Regions from separate parts of the Kocuria sp. GQ42 genome, predicted to be linked through region 2. Evidence: riboswitches for the same ligand, from Rfam matches in the RefSeq annotation. Region 2 holds a riboswitch; the other holds the start of a gene.

Region 1 (3,781 bases), on a different contig from region 2:
CGAGGCGGGAGAAGGAGTAGTTCCACCAGGCGCCGTAGTCGACCGCGCTGGACATGGTGTGCCCGTACTCGCCGTCGTTGACGACGTCCACGCCGATCTCGCGCTGCCGGCGCACCACGTCCTCGACGCCCACGGCGAGCTCGCCGGTGAGCTGCTCGAACGTGATGGCGCCCTCGGCGTGCCGCCGGTTGGCCTCGAGCAGCCGCGCGGTGCGCGGCAGGGAGCCCACGTGGGTGGTCTGCACGTGGTCGGTGTTCTGCATGGTCATGCGTGTCCTCCTGAGGATCTGCGGGAAGGTCGGGGGCCGGTCAGGACCAGAGCCGGCGGGAGGCGAGCTCGGCCCCGCGGGCGAGGGCCTCGAGCTTCGCCGCGGCGATCTGCGGGTGGATCCGCCCGCCCAGGCCGCAGTCGGTCGAGGCGGTGACGTTCTCGCGGCCCACCTGGCGGGCGAAGCGCTCGATCCGGTCGGCCACCAGCTCCGGGTGCTCCACCACGTTCGTGGCGTGGGAGACGATCCCCGGGATGATGACCTTGCCCTCGGGCAGCTCGTGGTCCTGCCAGACCTTCCACTCGTGCTCGTGCCGGGCGTTGGCGGCCTCGAAGCTGTAGCCGCCGGCCCTGATGGAGAGCATGAGCTCCACCAGGTGCTCGAACCCGAGGTCCGTGGTGTGCGGGCCGTGCCAGGAGCCCCAGCACAGGTGGAAGCGGACCTGCTCCTCCGGGATGCCCTCGAGGGCGTAGTTGAGGGCCTCGACCCGCTTGCGGGTGAACGCGAGGTAGTCCTCCACGCCGGGCTCGGGGTTGACCTGGTCCCAGTTCTCCGCGATGGAGGGGTCGTCGATCTGCACGATCAGCCCGGCGTCGGTGATCGCCCGGTACTCCTCGCGCATCACCTCGGCGCAGGCGGTCAGCACCTCGTCCTCGTCCGCGTAGTGGGTGTTCTCCAGCCGGGCGCACGAGCCCGGGGACAGCGCGGCGAGGTAGCCCTCGCTCGCGCCCGTGGCCTGCAGCCCGGCCTTGAGGTTGCGGATGTCCGCCTCCAGCGCCGCGTGGCCCGTGTACTCCAGCTTCCCGGTGATCCTGGGGAACGGCGCCTGCTTGCCCGTGGTGATGCCCGAGGCGGGGTCCGTGTACGCCTCGTGGAACAGCCGGCGGTCCCGGCGGTCCCCGAAGCTCGTCAGGACCACCCTGCCCGGCGAGGAGCGCTGCGGCTCCTGCTCCCACAGGTCCACGTCGCCGGGGGTCAGGCCCGAGATCCGGGCGAAGATGTAGTGCCACCACGCGCCGTAGTCGACCTCCGCGGCCATGACGTGGCCGTACTCGCCGTCGTTGACCACGTCGATCCCGAGCTCGGCCTGCCGGCGGACCACGTCGACCACCGAGTCCTGCAGGAGCCGGTCGTACTCCGCCCCCGGGACGGCGCCCTTCGCCCGGTTGGCCTCGAGCAGTGCCGGGGTGCGCGGGAGGGATCCGGCGTGGGTCGTGCGGATGCGGTCGGCGCTTCGCAGCATGGGTCGTGCGTCCTTTCCATCGGTCCTGGCGGTAGCACCGGAGGCGGGACGGGGATGCCGTCGCCCGGGTTGCTGCGGCGTCGTCGAGCCAGATCTCTCGGCCGCTCTGGATGGTGACCCTGTCATCCAAGCGCACCCGTGCGCGCTGCGCCATTCGGCGCCCGGATGACGGACATGACGCCGTGTGACGCGACCCGGCGCGCACTCCCGGGAGGAGCTGTCCTTCGCGAACATGGCCTGGATCACATACCGTGGCGGTGATCCGTGCCCCCTCACCCCGCGGGCACGACGGACCAGAGGAAGGACCCCCATGTCCCAGACGCCCCAGCAGCAGGACCTCGAGGGCCGCACGGCGCTCGTCACCGGTGGCGCGAGCGGCATCGGCCTGGCCGCCGCGCGGGCCCTCGCCGGCTCCGGCGCGCACGTGGTCGTGGCCGACGTCGACGAGGCCGGGGCGCAGTGCGTCGCGGACGAACTCGGCGGCCGCGCGTGGGCCGTCGACCTGCTCGACACCGCGGCGCTCGCCGAGCTGAGCCTCGAGGTCGACGTGCTGGTCAACAACGCCGGCATCCAGAAGGTCGCCCCCCTCCAGGAGTTCGACCCCGCGGACTTCCACCGGATCCTGGTGCTGATGCTGGAGTCCCCGTTCCTGCTGGTGCGCGCCGCGCTGCCGCACATGTACGAGCGGGGCTGGGGGCGCGTCATCAACGTCTCCTCCGTGCACGGGCTGCGGGCGTCCCCCTACAAGAGCGCCTACGTCTCGGCGAAGCACGGCCTGGAGGGGCTGTCCAAGACCGTCGCGGTGGAGGGCGCGGCGCACGGGGTGACGAGCAACTGCATCAACCCCGGCTACGTGCGCACCCCGCTCGTCGAGAAGCAGATCGCCGACCAGGCGAGGGTGCACGGGATCCCCGAGTCCGAGGTGGTGGAGCGGATCATGCTCGGCGAGACGCCGATCAAGAAGCTCGTGGACCCGGAGGACGTCGGCAGCCTGGTCGCGTGGCTGGCCGGACCGCACGCGTCCATGGTCACCGGGGCCTCCTACACGATGGACGGCGGCTGGACGGCGCGCTGAGCCCGCCCCGAGCCGCGGCGGCGCACTGCGGCGCCGCGTCCGGCGGCCGGACGGCCCGCCGGGCGGTCCGGGCCGCTCAGCGGTGACCCAGCTCCCGGGAGAGCCGGTGGGCCTCCGTGAGCAGGGCCCGGCCCAGGAGCTGCCGGCGCTCGCCGCTGAACCGGGGCTCGATGCCCGTGAGGCTCAGCGCGTAGACCGGCGCGCCCGTCGCGTCGAAGACCGCGGCGGCCATGCCCCAGCTGCCCTCGACGATCAGCCCCGGGTTCACGGCGAAGCCCTCCCGCCGGACGTCCGCGAGCAGCTCCCGGATCCGCTCGGGCGTGTGCAGCGGGCCCCACTCGGCGCGGGCCCCGGCCGTGGCCGCGAGGACCCGGTCCACCTCCGCGTCCGGGAGGTGGGCCAGGACCGCCAGCCCCGCCGAGGCCACGCCGAGCGGCAGTCGCAGCCCCTCGTAGAGGACGTGGGAGCGGATGGGGAAGGCTCCCTCCACGCGCGCCAGGCAGACGGTCTCGAGCCCCCGGCGGGCCGAGAGGAACGCGCTCTCGCCGGTGGCCTCCGCGAGCCGGCGCAGCGAGGGCCCGGCCAGCTCCCGGATCGGATAGCGGTGGGCCGCCACCGCGCCCAGCACGTACAGCTCGGGGCCCAGCTGCCAGGCCCCGGTCCCGGCGTCGCGGTCCACGAGGCCCTCCTCGGCCAGTCCCGTGAGCAGCCGGTGCACGGTGGGGCGGGTCAGCCCGGTCTCGGCGGCGAGCTCCGCCACCGTGCTGCCCCGTTCCCGCCCCGCGACGGCCCGCAGCAGCTGCCCCACCCGGTGGACCACCTGGGTCCCCCGGCCCGTCGTCCGCTCCTGTCCCATGACTCCACTATATGGACAGTCGGGGGACGAATGGCCGGATGCTGAGGAGAAGCACCGTCATCCCGCCGGATCTGTTGACCGGCATGTGGAGGCTCCCTAGATTGAGTGCTGGGTCACAGTCGGACGAGAGGGAGGGACAAGGGTGTCCAAGGTCAGAGACAACGCCGCCGAGCTGCTGGCGGAGAGCCTGCGGGACGGCATGACGCTCGCCGTGGGCGGGTTCGGGCTGAGCGGGATCCCCCGGGATCTCATCGACGCGGTGCGGGACTCCGGGGTCACCGACCTCACGGTGGTCTCCAACAACATGGGAGTGGACGGCAAGGGCCTCGGCGTCCTGCT
Region 2 (3,781 bases):
CTGTGCGTGGTGGACGCGGGGTGGATCACCAGGGAGCGCACGTCGCCGATGTTGGCGACGTTCGAGTGCAGGGTCAGGGCGTCCACGAAGGCGGCCCCGGCCTCCCGGCCGCCGTCGAGGACGAAGCCCAGGATCGACCCGGCGCCCCGGGGCGCGTACTTCTGCGCCCGCTCGTGCCACGGGGAGGACTCCAGCCCGGCCCAGGACACCGAGCGCACGTCCTCGCGGGCCTCGAGCCAGCGGGCCACCGTCCCGGCGTTGGCCACGTGCCGCTCCATCCGCAGGGACAGCGTCTCGATGCCCTGCTCGATGAGGAACGCGTTGAACGGGGAGATCGCCGAGCCGAGGTCGCGCAGCAGCTGCACCCTGGCCTTGAGGATGTAGGACAGGTTGACGCCGAAGGGCCCCTCGGCGCCCAGGGCCTCGGCGTAGACGAGACCGCCGTAGGACTCGTCCGGCTGGTTGAAGCCGGGGAAGCGATCCGGGTAGCGGCCGTAGTCGAAGGCCCCGGAGTCCACGATCACGCCGCCGATGGCGGTGCCGTGCCCGCCGAGGAACTTGGTGGCCGAGTGCACCACGACGTCCGCGCCCCAGCGCAGGGGCTGGATGAGGTAGGGGGTCGCCACGGTGTTGTCCACGATGAGCGGGACCTCGTGGTCGTGGGCGATCCCGGAGACCGTCTCGATGTCGAGGACGTCGTTGCGCGGGTTCGGGATCGTCTCGGCGAAGAAGGCCTTCGTGTTCGGCCGGACCGCCCGCCGCCACGCCTCGGGATCGTCGGGGTCGGAGACGAAGGTGGTCTCGATGCCGAGCTTGGGCAGCGTGAACTTGAAGAGGTTGTAGGTCCCGCCGTACAGGCTGGGGCTGGCCACGAGGTGGTCGCCCGCGCCGGCGACGTTGAGCACGGCGAACGTCGTCGCCGACTGCCCCGCGCTGAGCATGAGGGCACCCACGCCGCCCTCCAGGGCGGCGATCCGGTTCTCCACGACCTCCGTGGTCGGGTTGCCGATCCGCGTGTAGATCGGGCCGAGCTCGGCGAGCGCGAAGCGGTCGGCGGCGGCCTGGGCGTCGGGGAAGACGAAGGACGTGGTCTGGTGGATCGGCAGGGCGCGGGAGCCGGTGACCGGGTCGGGGCTCTGCCCCGCGTGGATCTGCCGGGTCTCGAAGGCCCAGCCCCCGGGGTTCTCGGGGGTGGGGCGCTCGGCCGCGGCCACGTCGGTGCGGGCGGCGGAGGCGTCGGTGCTGGAGGCGGGGAGATCGGACATGCCGTGGGACTCCTTGTGGATCTCAGGGGTCCCGTCCCGGCCGAGGCGGTGCGGCCGGGAACGGCCGGGCGCCGGGGACCCGCGCTTGCTCGCTCGCCGGTCGCGAGGAGCCTGGTCTTCACCCAGGGCACCCCACCGCGGTGGAGGGTTGCCGGCCAGCTAGCTGGGGCTTGGACGCTGGCGCTCATGACCTGGACAGCATTCTCCGGATCAGGGCCGCGCGGCGTCAAGCCGGGGCCGGGCGTGACGCTCCGGCAGGGGTGTCGCCCGCACGGTGCCCGGCGCGTCGCGGACCGATTTGGAGACGAAACTCACAGGGTGCCACGATGTGCCCATGAGAGTCGACCACGTGTCCTACGCCTGCCGCCCGGAGGGCCTGGAGGCCACCACCGAGCGCATCGCCGACCAGCTCGGGATCGAACCGGTCAAGGGCGGGGTGCACCCCCGCTTCGGCACCCGCAACATGATCCTGCCGCTCACGAACCACCAGTACGTGGAGGTCGTCGAGGTCCTCCAGCACCCGGCGGCGGAGAAGGCGCCCTTCGGGCAGGCCGTGCGCGCGCGGTCCGCCGCCGGCGGCGGCTGGCTGGGCTGGGTCGTGGAGGTCGAGGACCTCGCCCCCTTCGAGCAGCGCCTGGGGCGCCGCTCCGTGCCCGGCCACCGGGTGTTCCCGGACGGCCGGTGCCTGGAGTGGCACCAGATCGGTGTCAAGGGCCTGATCGCCGATCCGCAGCTGCCGTTCATGATCCACTTCGACTCCGCCCCGGAGATGCACCCGTCCCAGGCGCGGATCACGGACGTCGGGCTCGCGGGGATGGCCATCGCCGGAGCCCCGGAGCGGGTCACCGAGTGGCTGGGCGCCCCCGTCGAGACCGCGCTCGAGGACCTCGAGGTCGACTGGCGCTATCCGGACGGCACCCCCGGGGTGCTCTCCGTCACGTTCAGCACCCCGGACGGCGCCGTCACCATCTGAGCCCGGGCACCGTGGGGCGGGGCTCAGCCCAGCAGCCGGGCGGCCCCGAGGAAGCCGACGGCGTCCAGCAGGAAGTGCGCGACGACGAGGGGCGTCACCCGGCCGGTGCGCCGGTAGAGCTCCGCGAAGACGAGGCCCATCACCACGTTGCCGAGGAAGGGCCCGATCCCCTGGTAGAGGTGGTAGCTGCCGCGGAACAGGGCCGTGACCACCAGCACCACCGGCCAGCTCCACCCGATGCGGGTCAGCCGGTCGGTCAGGAACGCGACCACGACGACCTCCTCGACCAGGGCGTGGCGCACGGCCGAGAGCAGCAGCACGGGCACCGTCCACCAGTGCGCTGCGAGCCCGGACGTGGTCACCTCCGCGGTGACGCCCAGGGCCCGGCCGGCGCCGTAGAGCGCCAGCGTGCCCAGGCCCATGAGCAGGAAGAGCACGGTGCCGAGGCCCAGGTCCGGGAGGGGCATCCGGGCGTCGAGGCCGATCCGCCGGCGGACCGTGCCCAGCGCTCCGGCGGAGCCGGCGAGCAGGTAGAGCGCGAGCAGCACCGGCACCAGGTCCAGGGCGATCCCGGTGAGCTGGCGCAGCAGGTCGATGAGGGGCTGCGGGCTCAGCGGCGGGTTCATCGTGGCCTGCGCCTCGGAGAGCGGTCCGCGCGCCAGGTGCTCGGCGAGGGACAGCACCGCCCAGAGGGCCGAGGCGCCCAGGGACACCCCGAGCACCAGGAGCACCTGCAGCCACAGGTCGGCGCGGGTGGAGCCGAAGGCGGGCGGTCGCGGGGCGAGGTGGGCTGGGGTGCTCATGCGGCCATTCTGGCACCGGCCCGCCGGCCGCCCCGCGCACCCCGCGCCGGGCGCCCCCGGGCCCGTCCGGACCGCTCCTCCCCACCCGGGACGTCTTCCCTAGGATGGGGACCATGACTGTCCTTCCCCCGCAGATCCGCCAGCAGCCCGTCGAGCGTGCCTTCCACGGCCACGTGTTCTCCGACCCGTACGAGTGGATGCGGGAAAAGGACTCCCCCGAGGTGCTGGCCCACCTCACCGCGGAGAACGAGTACGCGGAGTCCGCCACCGCCCACCTCGCGGGCCTGCGGGAGACGATCTTCGGGGAGATCAAGGACCGCACCCAGGAGACCGACCTGTCCGTGCCCAGCCGGCGCGGCGCCTGGTGGTACTTCGCCCGCACCGTGGAGGGCGGCGCGCACCAGGTGTTCTGCCGGGTCCCGGCCGTGACCACCGGCGACGTGCTCGCGGACTGGACCCCGCCCGTCGTCGAGCCCGGCACCCCCATGGCCGGGGAGCAGGTGCTCCTCGACGCCAACGCGGAGGCCGCGAAGCACGAGTTCTACTCCCTGGGCAGCTTCGACGTCTCCGAGGACGGGGAGCTGCTGGCCTGGGCCGAGGACGTCACCGGCGACGAGCGCTTCACCCTGCGGGTCCGGGACCTCACCACGGGGGCGCTGCTCGCCGACGAGATCCCCGGGACGTTCTACGGGTCCTTCCTCACCCCGGACGCGCGCGCCGTGTACTACACGGTGGTGGAC

Evidence for each region. A riboswitch is a leader RNA that binds a small molecule or an ion and turns the genes downstream of it on or off. The one in region 2 is predicted to bind S-adenosylmethionine.
Region 1: linked by a shared signal. The riboswitch ahead of AC6CH6_RS15370 (cobalamin-independent methionine synthase II family protein) and the one ahead of AC6CH6_RS07340 (bifunctional o-acetylhomoserine/o-acetylserine sulfhydrylase) in region 2 are both predicted to bind S-adenosylmethionine.

What each region holds. Positions count from the first base shown of each region.
Region 1 is NZ_JCAXEN010000007.1:261,437-265,217, reverse strand. Features, by position in the region: gene AC6CH6_RS15375 (cobalamin-independent methionine synthase II family protein) at 1-268, opposite strand, end outside; gene AC6CH6_RS15370 (cobalamin-independent methionine synthase II family protein) at 309-1,511, opposite strand; SAM riboswitch class I at 1,525-1,628, opposite strand; gene AC6CH6_RS15365 (3-hydroxybutyrate dehydrogenase) at 1,822-2,586, shown strand; gene AC6CH6_RS15360 (IclR family transcriptional regulator) at 2,663-3,442, opposite strand; gene AC6CH6_RS15355 (CoA transferase subunit A) at 3,585-3,781, shown strand, end outside.
Region 2 is NZ_JCAXEN010000002.1:412,862-416,642, reverse strand. Features, by position in the region: gene AC6CH6_RS07340 (bifunctional o-acetylhomoserine/o-acetylserine sulfhydrylase) at 1-1,265, opposite strand, end outside; SAM riboswitch class IV at 1,342-1,457, opposite strand; gene AC6CH6_RS07335 (VOC family protein) at 1,600-2,238, shown strand; gene AC6CH6_RS07330 (CPBP family intramembrane glutamic endopeptidase) at 2,262-3,041, opposite strand; gene AC6CH6_RS07325 (S9 family peptidase) at 3,155-3,781, shown strand, end outside.